One region of the Blautia sp. MCC283 genome, then DNA from elsewhere that is predicted to be linked to it. Evidence: riboswitches for the same ligand, from Rfam matches in the RefSeq annotation. Region 1 holds a riboswitch; each other region holds the start of a gene.
What was found. A riboswitch is a leader RNA that binds a small molecule or an ion and turns the genes downstream of it on or off. The one in region 1 is predicted to bind cobalamin.
Positions count from the first base shown of each region.

Region 2: linked by a shared signal. The riboswitch ahead of GPK81_RS01415 (leucine-rich repeat domain-containing protein) and the one ahead of nikB (nickel ABC transporter permease) in region 1 are both predicted to bind cobalamin.
Region 3: linked by a shared signal. The riboswitch ahead of GPK81_RS01170 (cysteine-rich small domain-containing protein) and the one ahead of nikB (nickel ABC transporter permease) in region 1 are both predicted to bind cobalamin.
Region 4: linked by a shared signal. The riboswitch ahead of GPK81_RS01105 (sirohydrochlorin cobaltochelatase) and the one ahead of nikB (nickel ABC transporter permease) in region 1 are both predicted to bind cobalamin.

Region 1 covers NZ_WQQB01000028.1:39,578-43,077, forward strand. The annotation lists gene nikC (nickel transporter permease) at 1-487, opposite strand, end outside; gene nikB (nickel ABC transporter permease) at 488-1,426, opposite strand; cobalamin riboswitch at 1,616-1,805, opposite strand; gene GPK81_RS09620 (M14 family metallopeptidase) at 2,094-3,053, opposite strand; gene hisIE (bifunctional phosphoribosyl-AMP cyclohydrolase/phosphoribosyl-ATP diphosphatase HisIE) at 3,149-3,500, opposite strand, start outside.
Region 2 covers NZ_WQQB01000005.1:8,496-11,995, reverse strand. The annotation lists gene GPK81_RS01420 (DUF4430 domain-containing protein) at 1-1,151, shown strand, start outside; gene GPK81_RS01415 (leucine-rich repeat domain-containing protein) at 1,231-2,058, opposite strand; cobalamin riboswitch at 2,152-2,343, opposite strand; gene GPK81_RS17815 (DUF4430 domain-containing protein) at 2,666-3,500, shown strand, end outside.
Region 3 covers NZ_WQQB01000004.1:60,583-64,082, forward strand. The annotation lists gene GPK81_RS01165 (C40 family peptidase) at 106-1,590, shown strand; cobalamin riboswitch at 1,754-1,956, shown strand; gene GPK81_RS01170 (cysteine-rich small domain-containing protein) at 2,223-2,528, shown strand; gene GPK81_RS01175 (phosphatase) at 2,678-3,391, opposite strand.
Region 4 covers NZ_WQQB01000004.1:44,327-47,826, reverse strand. The annotation lists gene GPK81_RS01110 (hypothetical protein) at 1-65, opposite strand, end outside; gene GPK81_RS01105 (sirohydrochlorin cobaltochelatase) at 187-1,491, opposite strand; cobalamin riboswitch at 1,648-1,823, opposite strand; gene GPK81_RS01100 (NAD(P)/FAD-dependent oxidoreductase) at 2,076-3,455, opposite strand.

The sequences.
Region 1 (3,500 bases):
CTTTCAAAACCATACTTCTTGCAAGGCGGGCATATTTTGTCCAGCTTACAGCCGCAATGGAGATAACGGCATTGACCAGATTCGGTCCGAGCATACCGGCAATGGCAATGGCCAGAACAAGGCCGGGGAATGAGATCATCATATCCGCGATACGCATGATCACTGCATCCACAACACCACCGAAATATCCGGCGATAACTCCTAAAAATGTACCGATCACAAAGATCACCGCAACCAGACATAAGGTCATGATCAGAGAGGTTCTTGTTCCGAAGATAACACGGGAAAGAAGATCTCGTCCAAGCTTATCCGTTCCGAACGGATGAGCGGAGCTTGGCTCCTGCAGTGATTCGGTCATAACTGCATCCAACGGATCATATGGAGAAAGCTGCGGTGCAAAGATCGCAACACCGATCACCACGAGACCCAGAATAAAGAAAAGAGTGAACTGTTTATTTTCTTTGAATGTTCGTAATACCTTTTTCAATTATCTATCCTCCTTAAGTCTTGGATCGAGATAAGTATAGGACAGATCCACAAGCAGGTTGATGCACATGTACAGGATCGCGATCCAGAGTACATAGCCCTGTACAAGAGGATAGTCACGACAGGAAATTGCCTTTACTGCCATATTTCCCATTCCAGGCCAGTTGTAAATGATCTCTACAACTGCAGTACCTCCCAGAAGACTTCCAAGGGAAAGCCCCAGCAGTGTTACCAGCGGAAGCATTACATTAGGAAGAACGTGTTTCCAGAGAATGACGCTTTCCTTGATCCCACGCATTCTTGCACCTGTGACATAATCCTGGTGAAGTTCCTCCAGTACTGCACTTCTTACCTGTCTGGTATACTTTGCAGACATGGCAAGTGCAAGTGTCAGCGCCGGAAGGATCATGGATTTAAAATCTGTACTGCCTCCGGCAACATTGATCCAGCGAAGCTGAACACCAAAGATGCTGAGAAGGATCAGGCCCAGCCAGAAGCTTGGAACAGATACTCCCACAAAGGTAATTCCTCTTACAAAATAATCCGGGAATTTGTTCTGATATACAGCGGCCAGTATTCCAAGCGGTATGGAAATAATGACCATCATCAGAAGTGCCAGCAACGACATCCTCAGCGTCGGCCAGAAACAGGATACCAGTTTATCCGTTACCGGCATTTTGAAAGAATAGGACTGTCCCATATCTCCTGTTACAACACCTTTCAGCCAGGAACCATACTGCACAAGAAATGGCTGGTCAAGGCCGAGATCATGTCTTGTCTGTTCCAGAAGTTCCGGTGTTGGAAGATTACCACACTCTGTCAACATGATCTCCGCAGGATCACCAGGTGACAGGTAGGTCAGTCCAAATGTGAAAAAGCTGATTCCAAATAATACAATGATAATCTGGAGAAATCTTTTTCCTACTTGTTTCTTTGTCACGTTTTACTCCTTTCCTCATTTGATGTGATTTTTAGCATAGCCGTTTCAACTTATATAAGATAATAATAACTATAATGGGATTCTTTATATGCAGAAAATGCATGGAATTTTAGAAATACGCACGAAAAAAGCCCGTGACGAAATACGGGCACACACAAAAAAACTTGCTTCCTATCTTCCGTAAGAATCATCTTAAAACAATTACAAGCAGGTCTCCTGACTCAGGCTCCTCACCCTCAGACACCTTCCCGGCCCTATTTCTCACGCACCCGGCCAGTGGTATTTTATCTGAGGATTCCCCATTACAGTGACGGGATCGTACCGGATTTACACCGGTTTCCCTATTAATCCTCTCGGAACTTGCAACGACTGATGTAAAAATCAGCAAATGCTGTTAAATTACGGATTTATTATATGATAAATCTATTGCTGTTGTCCATAGAAAAATGTTGTATTTTTAGAATATTTATCAATTTTGTCAAAGCTGTTTGAATTGTACATATACCCCGTTAGGTATTTAACAACTGAGTTTATCCGATTTGTCAAAAAAATACGGATTTTACGCGTTTGTTTTTACAAATAGAACAACAAACGGTAAAATCCGGTTTTCTTATCGTTTCTATAGGAATTGAATAAAACAATTTTTGGTGGAAAAGCTCTGCGAATATCAGGTCAGCGTCTCTGTGATCGCTGCATAGGCGATCATCGGTCCGTCCTCAATAATATTCAGGCTGGCTGTCTGATAAAGTACAACTCCATTTTCTGTTGCAATGGATGTATAAAGCAGGTTTCCGTAGTAATCTCTCAGTTCACCCAGGTCTTCTCCTTTAAAGAAGTACTCTCCAGGCTTTTTGGATGGATACCAGCATCCGGTATATGGTGCATATTCATATACCACATTTTCCAGAAGCATCTGACGGTAATGTTTCAGTCCGTGACATTTCTTCCCCTGAAGATGAAACACAAGATGACGGACGTCTCTTTTGTCCTGTTCCACTTCCTCCCAGGTCCAGTAACTGTGTCCGCCCCTCTCGATGAGAATGCTTGGAATTCCAAGAGAAGAAGCATAATTATAGGCACCACCTGTAGCAGTTGTAGAGCGGACCACATATTTGACACCGATATGTCTTGCCATATGTAAGGACTTCTCTGCCGTCTCTTCATCTACAACCCCTACATAATAAACATATGGATGAAGCTGCTCATATCCGTCTCCGCTGTGCAGATCAATATAATAATCCGTTATGGAAAAAAGTTTCGTCACCATGGTATAGGCAATGCGGTCTGCAGCTGTCCCCTCAGGATCTCCCGGGAAAACACGGTTCAGATTCTTACCATCTTCATAGACCATACTCATGGTACGATGTTCAAATCCACTGACATTGACCAGCGGAATGATGATCACATTTCCCTTCAGTTCCTCCGGCTGAAATTCTTTCGCAAGTTCCATCGCCGCCTGTATTCCTACATACTCGGCGCTGTGTACTCCTGCTGTGATCAGGATCGTCGGTCCGTCTTCCACCCCGCAGATCACAGTCGCCGGCATCGCCATGCCGCATCCTGTGATCTCAATCTTACCTTGTGCTTTTTCTCCTTTTTCGATCACCCAGTCATCAATTTTGATCATTGGCTGTTTCCCTTTCCCTTTTTCTTATATTTCCGCACTTTGTTCCGATAAGTATACCATGCCTAACCAAAATTGTATATGTCTTTTTTTTAATTCTATCTTTTTGCCAGTTCTCTGGTGATCTCTTCCCAGCTGACACCTTTTTCCACCATCAGTACCATCATGTGATAGAGAAAATCTGAGATCTCATACTTGATCTCTTCTTTATCCGGATTTTTGGCGGCAATGACGATCTCTGTACATTCTTCACCGACTTTTTTCAGGATCTTGTCAATTCCCTTATCAAAAAGATAATTGGTATAGGAACCTTCCTTCGGATTCGCTTTCCGGTCTGTGATCACATCGTACACATTCTGGAATACGTGGAGTGGATTGGTATCATCGTACTCTTTCTTCATCAGTGGTTTGAAGAAACAGGTACGGTTTCCTGTATGGCAGGCAGCCCCC
Region 2 (3,500 bases), on a different contig from region 1:
ATCTGGAGACCTGGCTGGAGCAGAGTGAGTATACCGTTGTAGAAGGCTCTACGGCAAAAGATGTCATTGACGCAGCATTACTTGCCAACAACATGACATGCGAGAATCCATCCGGAAACTACATTGCGTCCATCACAAAAGGTGATGTTACACTTGGCGAGTTTACAAACGGAAAATACAGCGGATGGATGTATACATTAAACGGCTCTTATCCGGATCTTGGAGTTTCCGAGCAGGAAGTAAAGAACAATGACCAGATCGTTCTTCATTACACAGACTACTATCCGGAAGAAGAGAATCATGTCTGGGAGACAGCATGGACATTTGACAAAAACGCCCACTGGCATGAATGTGCAAATTCCAAAAACGAAAATTCCTGGTGCAACATCTCCAGCAATGAGAGAAAGAACGGATATGCAGCACATACCTATGACAAAGGTAAAGTAACAAAAGCAGCTACCTGTACAACAGCAGGTGTGAAAACATATACCTGTACAGTCTGCGGCGCAACAAAGACAGTAAGTATCCCGAAGACAAGACATACTTACACCTGGAAAACAACAACAAAAGCAACCGTATTCAAACCGGCAGTACAGACAAAAGTCTGCTCCAAATGCGGTTATAAAACAAAGACAACCAGACCTTACGGCAAAAAACTGACTCCAACCCTGAAACTGAACGCAACAAAGATCACTCTGAAAGTAAATCAGTCCACATCCAGAGTGAAAGTAACAGGACTTGCCAACGGTGATGCTGTAAAGGCATGGGGAACTACCAACAAAAAAATCGTAACTGTAAGCAGCAAAGGTGTGATCAAAGCCGGAAAAACAGCTGGTACAGCAAAAGTTTCCGTAACCTTAAAGAGCGGAAAGAAAGCTTATATCACAGTAACTGTTCAGAAATCTACAGTAAAAACAACAAAGATCACAGGTGTAAAATCTGCCCTTACTCTGAAAAAAGGAGCAAAGACAACCCTGAAACCGGTACGTACACCGTTCACATCCGGTGAGAAGATTACTTACACTTCTTCCAATAAGAACGTGGCAACCGTAAGCAGCACAGGTGTGATCACAGCAAAAAAAGCAGGAACAGCAGTGATCACCGTAAAGAGCGGAAGCAAAAAAGTAACATGCAAGGTAACAGTTAAATAAAGCTGTTATCCCCTGAAAAATAAAAGCGGCATTTTTTCACAGAATGAAATGTGAAAAAATGCCGCTTTTGATCATTTGATCATAAATATTCAACTTTAAAATCAAATTCCTTACAATACTCATCTACTTTGGAACCTTTATAACACCGGATGGTACAGGCACGGTTGATGATCCATGGCCCGATAAAATCGGGATCGTGTCGGATCTCCAGATATTTCATACGGTTACATCCGTGGAATACCCATTTGCCGATATAATGGATATTTGTGGGAAGACAGACATAAGTAAGATTCATACACTTAAAAAATGCGCTTTCGTCCAAAAATTCCAGGGACTGGGGAAGATGAAGTTCTTCTATGGCACAAAAATAAAAAGCCTCTTTTCCGATACGTTTCAGACCTTCCGGGAAATCCACGGAACGGAGATTTTTACAGCGGTAAAAAGCACGGTCCTCGATGAGGGTAAGTGCGGAAGACAGCTGAAGGGATTCCAGGGAGGTACACTGTGAAAAAGCTTCGGAGCGGATCCGGGAAATCTGTGAATCATGGGGAAAGATCACACATCCAAGCTTTCGGTTCTCCTGAAAGGCGGCTCTCGGGATAGAAGAAAGTGCCTGAGGAAGAATGACTTTTTTCAGGGAATTACATTGAGAAAATACGTTGGATCCCATATTTTCCACCTGGGTGGGAAGCAATACTTCTTTCAGAAGAGTGCAGCCCTGAAAGGTTCTGGCGCCGATATTTTTAAGCGTGTCCGGAAAACAGACAGAGGAGATCTTGGTCTTTTTCTGAAAAGCTTCCGACGCGATATATTCAATTGGCGCAGGGATCTTTACATTTGAGGAAAGATAGTTTCTTGCGTTGTTTTTGGAAATGACACGACTGGATCTGTAATAAGTACCTGACATAAAAAAGTCTCCTTTAACATAAAAAAAGACACCGCATCACAGGCAGATACGATGTCAAAAAAGAATTCTCCATTTATTTATCATACGTGTAATAGCCGGCAGTATTTCCAAGCAGATCTCCTGACTTATGCAGTCACGTTTATCCCCTTCTCATACGATAAAGTACAATGGTTCACGGATAAACTAAGCAAATACAGTAGCACGTCTGTTGAGGATTCTCACCTTATTCCCTTTTAATCCGGTTTTCTGCAGGAAAAAACCGGAACTTGAAAACGTCTATATTTAATATTTTTGGGTGTCTGATTATTATATCACAGAAAAAGGACAGATACAATTGTTTTCCGGGTTTTCGTTTGACAGACAAGAGGAAATAAACTATAATTTCAGTATAAAATTTCATAGAAAAGAAAGACGTGCAAACAGGTGTGATTCCTGTACATGTAAGTGCGATGCCGTACAGTCGGCGGGCGGTTTTTCTTTCATGTAAGGTAGAAGCATTGGTTTGCGCATAGGAACATCTATCAGGTAATGGAATCCCCTTGGAAAAGAGGGATTATTTTCCGTTACCTTTTTTGTTGCTTTTTTTGTGCAGAGAAAAGGAGGAAGAATGGAAAGTAAGAGGAAAAAGACGCTGTTTAATGTGATCATGGTAGTACTGATCCTGGTCATTGCCGGATGCGGAGTGATGGCAGTGGGAAATCTGAAAGGATGGTTTGATAAAGGATCGGACAGCGTTCTTATGACAAAGAACGTAAAAGGTGTGGCCAATATTCAGAGAAACGGTGTGGGCTACGGCCTGGAAAAAAATGTGGCATTGAGAGCCGGAGATATTCTTGAGACGAAGAACGGAACCACAGCGGAGCTTTCAGCCGGAGAAAACAATACACTTTCACTTAACGCAAATACGAAACTTACTGCGGAATCCGTAGAAAAAAACAATTTGAAACTTACTGCGGATCAGGGAGAGGTTTTTGCGGATCTTACGGATTCTGTGGGAAAAGCAGAGATCGCTCTTGATGAAAATACGCTTACCTTTGAGACAGGAGTCTTTTCCGTAAGCGCACAGTCCGGAAGCGGCGCTGTGTATGTATTTAAGGATGAAGTGGAACTGGCCGGAGCGGACGGAAAAACCACAACCGTAACAGCCGGCGAAAGTGCTCAGATGACAAAAAGTGAGGACGGAAGCTGGAAAGTAGAAACAAGTAAGATCTCAGCAGGAGCATTAAATGAATATATGATCCAGCAGCTGCTGGGATGCGCAGATAAAGACAGTTTATGTTTTACACCGGAGGAACTTCAGAAAGTTCTGGATGACAGAGCCGCAGAGAAGAAAGCAGCTCTTGAGAAGAGTTTAAATTCTACAAACAAGATTCCGAAGACTTCAGAAAAATCGGATGATAAAAAGTCTGCAGATGGATCTGCGAAACAGAATTCCGATACAA
Region 3 (3,500 bases), on a different contig from region 1:
AACTGCTGAGAATGAAATAACAGCAGAGACAAGTAAACAAACGACAGACACAGAGAACTGTCGGATAAATCAGAATTCAGAATCAGATTGCGAGGGTGAACAGTCATGAAGAAAAGAATATTATGTCTGACACTGGCGCTCATCATCAGCGGAGCACAGGTAGTCAGCGTAAGCGCAACAAGAGAAGATGAGGCAGCACTTCAGCAGGAAATGGATGCAACCAATGAACAGCTGAATGCGACTTATTCCAGATTGGATGATCTTTCCGCACAGAAATCACAGATTGAAGGCGAAATTTCCACTCTTGATGCCAATCTTGTAAACGTGATGGTTTCAATCCAGACACTGGAGGGAGACATCTCTAATAAAGAAGCTGATATTGCTTCTACCCAGACGAACCTTGAGAAGGCTAAGAATGCCAAGACCAAGCAGTATGAGGCAATGAAGAAGCGTATTCAGTATCTCTATGAGAAAGGTGGAGATGATGCATGGTTCCAGATGATGCTTAATGCAGAGAACCTGTCAGATCTTCTCACGAAAGCTGAGTACACACAGAAGACATATGAACAGGACAGAAAGAGCCTTGAGAAGTATTCCAATACCATTCAGCAGGTTGCCAACCTGGAAGCTCAGTATACACAGGAGAAGGCAGAACTTGAGGGAATGAAGCAGGAGTACGAGGCTGAGTCACAGAATCTGCAGGTACAGCTGGATGAGAAGCGTGCCACATCTGCGGATTATGATAATGAGATCGCTTATGCACAGCAGCAGGCTACAGACTATGCGAACCTTCTTGCAGAGCAGACAGCAGAGCTTCAGCGTCTGGAGGCAGAGCGTATCGCGGCAGAAGAGGAAGCGAGACGTCAGGCAGAAGCAGAAGCAGCTGCAAGAGCACAGGCAGAGGCAGAAGCACAGGCCCGTGCAGAAGCAGAAGCACAGGCGCAGCAGGATGAAGAAGCTGACAGCGAAGAAGATGTGCAGTATGATGAGAACGGTGATGAGATCGTAAATACAGACGAGGACGCTGCTGAAGATGATACTGAGTATGTGGATGAAGATACAGACACAGCAGATGGAGAGAACGATGATACTCAGTATGATGAAGACGGTAATGCCATAACAGGCGATGAAACAGAAGATACCAACACAGACGATGCAGAAGCCAATACAGACGAGGATTATGATAACAGCGGAGATACTTCCGAAGATACTTCTTCTGACAGTGGAAGCTCTTCTTCCTACAGTGGCTCAGGTTCTTCTGTTGTAGATTATGCGACACAGTTTGTTGGAAATCCATACGTATGGGGCGGAACAAGCCTTACCAATGGTGCAGACTGCTCCGGTTTTGTACAGAGTGTATATGCCAACTTTGGCGTAAGCCTTCCGAGAACTTCCTATGAGCAGCAGAATGCAGGTACTGAGGTATCTTATGCAGATGCCCAGCCAGGAGATCTGATCTGCTATGGTGGACATGTGGCTATTTACATGGGCAATGGACAGATCGTACATGCATCCAATTCTCAGGATGGTATTAAGATCAGTAACGATGCGACATACAGAACGATTGTTTCTGTAAGACGTCTTGTATAATCACGAACCATATAAAATTTATTAAGATGAAGATATTGAACAGCCTGGCGGCATATTCCGCCAGGCTGTTTCTTATAAGGAAACAGTGAATTTATATCAAAAAAATCTGAAACAGTATTGACATATAATTAACAGGGTGTTATTATAATGTCAGTATAATTCCATATTGAACATAGCAAGTGCTGAGGGCATCTGACAGTCATGGATTATCAGAAGCCAGCAGAAAAGGGAATCAGGTGAGAAACCTGAGCGATCCGGTCACTGTAACGGAGGAGCGAATCTCAGAATCCATTGTACCTATGTATGAGAAGGAGAGACGAGCCATGATCCCGGAGCCAGGAAACCTGCTTGTTATGGCGAGGTTAAACTTCCGTGTAAAGTGTAACAACCATTTCAGGGACTCCGCACCCCTGGGACGTTGTCTACTTTTTTACGAGAGTAGGCATTTTTTTATGGAATGCGCCTGTTCATATGAATTATACATGATTAAATGGCAGGCGATACTACTCCGGATACATTCGTTCCCTCCGCGCACTCATGAACGGATTATATTTCTACCCCGGGGTGGGATCGCTACCTCTTTTTTTACGGAAAAATTAAGAGAGTGCATGATCCGGGAGGAGATAAGAACCATGGAGAAACCATATTGGGAGGGAAAAGAATATTCCTATTTCAGCCACAAAAAATGCGAGTATTTTCCATGCCATAAAGGAGCAGATCCGGAAAATTTTAACTGCCTGTTCTGTTATTGTCCGCTGTATGCACTGGGAGATAAATGCGGTGGTAATTTCCATTTTACGGAAAGCGGAATCAAGGACTGCACTGCGTGTAAACTTCCTCACAGAAGAGAGAATTATGGATATATCACAGGAAAATATCAGGAACTTGCGGATATGATAAGAAAGCAGAGAGAGAATTCTCAGGCAGATGAGAAATGATAATAAAGAAAATATAATATAACCCGAAATAATAAGCTAGCTCGGACACATGGTAAAATGTGTCCGAGCTGGCTTTTTTGGTTGTGAGTCAAACATGAATGTGTATTCGGATACATTTTATGTATATTCGATCTTACTGTTTTACCAGATCATCTGGTCTGCAGAAATACCTTCAATCTTGGAAGCTGATTGTTCAGAATCAGCTGTTCCGGGAACATGGCCTGATGAACAAATTCAGCAGCACAGGTAAAATCACCGATGTGTTCCGGACCGTGACTGTCACTGGAGAGCAGCAGCGGCAGATGATATTTGCGGCAGCAGCGGAGAATCTCATAACAGTTTTCTCTGGTATCACCACGGTAGCCATATGGAGCCAGGGAAGCTTCGTTAATTTCAAAGATTGTTCCGGTTTCTCTGGCAGTTCGGGCAAGAACATCATAATTTACCGGATAATGGGTGTTGTCGCTGTGACCGAGGATTTTGACACAGGGATTCTTCATGACATTGACAAAAGCTTCTGTGTTCTCGTCTCTGGTACCGGGACGGTAGTTCCAGGTATGCATGCTTGCAATGGCATAATCAAGTTTGCATAATAATTCCTGATCCAGATCTACAGTTCCCTTCCGGTCCAGAATATTCAGTTCGATTCCGTAGAGCAGATCTACTCCGAAATGTTTTTTCGGAGAATAGGTAAGGCTGCGGAAATAGGAGGAAGTTCCGGCTGCCAGAGTGCCGGGACCGTGATCAGTGATCCCGAGAAGCCGGAGACCTTTCTCGGCAGCTGCGCGTGCCATGTTTGTGATGGTACATTCCGTGCCGTGACCACTGGCGATGGAGTGGGTATGCATATCAGAAAGATACATAAAAATACACCTCTTTTACTGTTTGAGAACATGTGACAGAGCGGAATACGAATGTCCGCTTTGCATAAATTTTTTCTGAAAAACAAAGGAATTCCTATATAAATCTAAG
Region 4 (3,500 bases), on a different contig from region 1:
GAGCCAAGGGCCATAGCTGATGCACTTACCATTGCAAGGATTAAGTTTACATAACGTTTTTTCATAATAATCTTCTCCCTTCCATAGATACAGCAATCTGCCCGGAAGACAGTCTTCCTGATCTTTCCGGGCAGTTACATGGATTTCTTATAGGTATCTGAGCTCACTCAGATCGTTTCATATTTATTATTCTGCGGAATCCTCAGCGGAATCAGCCTCTGTATCTGCTGCTGCGTCAGAATCTGCGGACTCATCTGTGCTTCCGATGGAGTCGATAGCTGCTTTTGTATGATCTACATAAAGCTGCTCAACAGCCTCGATACGTCCAAGACCTGCGATCTGTGTATCAACATTCTCGAAGTTTCCGGATGCTACAAACTGGCTCTTCCAGGAATCCTCATCATCACCGGCCATATCGTTGTTTGCATGGTCTCCGGCAACAACCATCAGCGGACGAAGAACAACGTTCTTGTATCCTGCCTCTTTTACCTTCTCGATAACCTTGTCGCAGGCTGTATCTTCCGGTTTACCCTCTACAGTACCGATGAATGCGTTCTTGAATCCAAGGTTTTCCATCTGTGTCTGCATCTGATCGTATGTAATGTTAGCTGTATGAGATGTTCCATGTCCCATGAATACGAATGCTGTGCCAGCCTCAGCTGCTGCATCCATGCTGTCAAATCCGGCTTCTTTGCAAGCCTCATCTGTGATTGCCTGAGCAACGGCTTTCTTGTCATCGTTGATCACGGTTGCATCGTCTCCAACCTCACCGAGCATTGGCTCTGCGATAGCTACAGACTCGAATTTATCTTTATAGCCATTGATCGCTTCTGTCATCTCATCGTACTCAGCACCATGCATCAGATGAGTAGGCTGTACAACCAGATTCTTAACACCATTCTCTACTGCACGGTCAAGAGCCTGCTGCATGTTATCGATCACTTCATCATCTCTTGCCTCTACATGGTTGATGATGATCTGTGCTGTAAATGCTCTTCTTACAGACCAGTCCGGATAAGCTTCTGCAAGAGCATCCTCGATTCCTTTGACATCCTCTGCACGGCTGTCATTGAAGGAAGTACCAAAGCTTACTACCAGAAGCTCGTTCTCACCGATCTCATCCTGGTTACGTGGATCGTCTTTGGAAGCGTCTCCTGTGTCACGTCCGAAGTAATCCGGATCAGCGTTCTCGCCCTCTACCAGTTCTTTCTGAGCGTCTGTCAGAGCATCCCATGCTTCTTTAGCTGCCTTGCAGTCCTCATCTGTTGTGTCAGTTCTCTCCTGAACATAGATCTTGTCGATCAGAGCTGCTACATTGTCAGCTGCTTTCTGGTCTTCATCAGAAGCCTCTGTGGTATCAGCTGCCTCAGTACTCTCATCTGCGCTCTCTTCTGTAGCGGAATCATCTGCTGCCATTGCTGTTGTAGCTGCACCCATAGAGCATGTCATGGAAACTGCGAGCATCAGAGCTAACATTGTTTTTCTTTTCATTTCTTATCGTCCTCTTTTCATGTATTTCCAGAATACTGATATGTACAAAAAAACGGCTGCTTTCTGCGGCCGCCTGCTCACACACGATTCTCTCGCAATACACATAAAAAGAAGTTCTGTATTGTTATTGAGAATACAGATTCGTAGACCGCGAATCCTGGATCTCACAATAAGGCAGTTCTCCTGACTTGGTTCCACACTGCTTTCCCTTCCCGGTTTCCCAGTGGTATTTAAAAACAGCTCCCCGTTCACAGTGACGGTATCGTTCCGGATTCTCACCGGATTCTCTTTTGCACATCCGACTGGACGCAACCTTATTGCCATAACATTTGTACATATTCGATTTTACCTGGTTACTTATTCTTTTACCACAAAATCACAAAATTGTCAAGATTGCTGTCGGACGAATCATGGTGCTTCCCCTGCATCTGTCAGTTATTTTCAACATACTCCTTTCAATATTCATGCACATTATGCATGGTTTTATATGATTTATGTTTTTTATTTATGGTACAGTGATTTCCTACAACATAAAAGCAGCCCCTTTCCGCCATCACTGTGACAGCAGAAAAGGGCCGCTCATATTATTTACTGAAGTACTCCTGCTCAAGGTATCTGGCTACATAGATACCGCTGGCGGATGCATGGGAAAGAGAATGTGTCACACCGCTGCAGTCTCCGATAACAAAGAGACCTTTGTGGCAGGTTTCCAGATTCTCATCGATCTCAACTTCCATGTTGTAGAATTTAACCTCAACACCATAAAGCAGAGTATCGTCATCTGCTGTTCCAGGTGCGATCTTATCCAGAGCATAGATCATCTCGATGATTCCATCCAGGATACGCTTCGGCATAACAAGGCTTAAGTCTCCCGGTGTTGCGGAAAGAGTCGGTGTTACGAAGCTCTCCTCAATACGTGCTTTTGTGCTTCGTCTTCCACGGATCAGATCTCCGAAACGCTGTACCATAACACCACCGCCAAGCATGTTGGAAAGTCTTGCGATGCTCTCACCATATCCGTTGCTGTCATGGAACGGCTCTGAGAAATGTTTGGATACCAGAAGCGCAAAATTTGTATTGTTGGTGTGTTTTGCAGGATCTTCATAGCTGTGGCCGTTTACTGTGATGATTCCATTGGTGTTCTCATTAACCACAACACCTCTCGGGTTCATACAGAAAGTACGGACCATATCCTCAAACTTCTCGGTTCTGTAAACGATCTTGCTCTCGTAAAGCTCATCGGTCAGACGGCTGAACACCTCTGCCGGAAGCTCCACACGGACACCGATATCCACACGGTTGGAAAGTGTGGGGATCTTAAGATCTGTACATACAGTCTCCATCCATTTACTTCCGCTTCGTCCCGCGGAGATGATGCAGTAAGTTCCCTCGTAACGCTCATCACCTACAACAACTGCATAGCCGTCTTCTGTTTTCTCCACTTTGTCAACGGACGCGTCAAAATAGAAATCTACATGGGCTTTCATCTTGTCATAGAGATTCTGAAGTACTACATAGTTGATATCCGTTCCCAGGTGGCGGACAGATGCATCCAGAAGATGCAGGCCGTTCTGAAGACAAAGCTTACGGATCTCACTGTTTGTGGTGGAATAAAGCTTGGTTCCCTCTCCACCATGCATCAGATTCAGTTTATCTACATATTCCATCAGTTCTGTGGCTGTATCCTTGCCAATATGCTGATACAGCGTTCCGCCAAACTGATTGGTGATATTATATTTTCCATCGGAGAAAGCGCCTGCACCGCCAAATCCTTTCATGATCGCACATGTTTTACAGTGGATACAAGATTTTACTTTCTTTCCGTCAATAGGACATTTTCTTTTTTCCAGAGGATGGCCGGCTTCAAAAACCGCGATCTTTTTCTCCGGATCATTATTCATCAGCTCATAGGCTGCAAAGATTCCTCCAGGACCTGCTCCTACGATCAGTACGTCATATTTCATAAATAAAAACTCCTTATCTTGTGTTGCCTGTTTTCAATGTTTCGT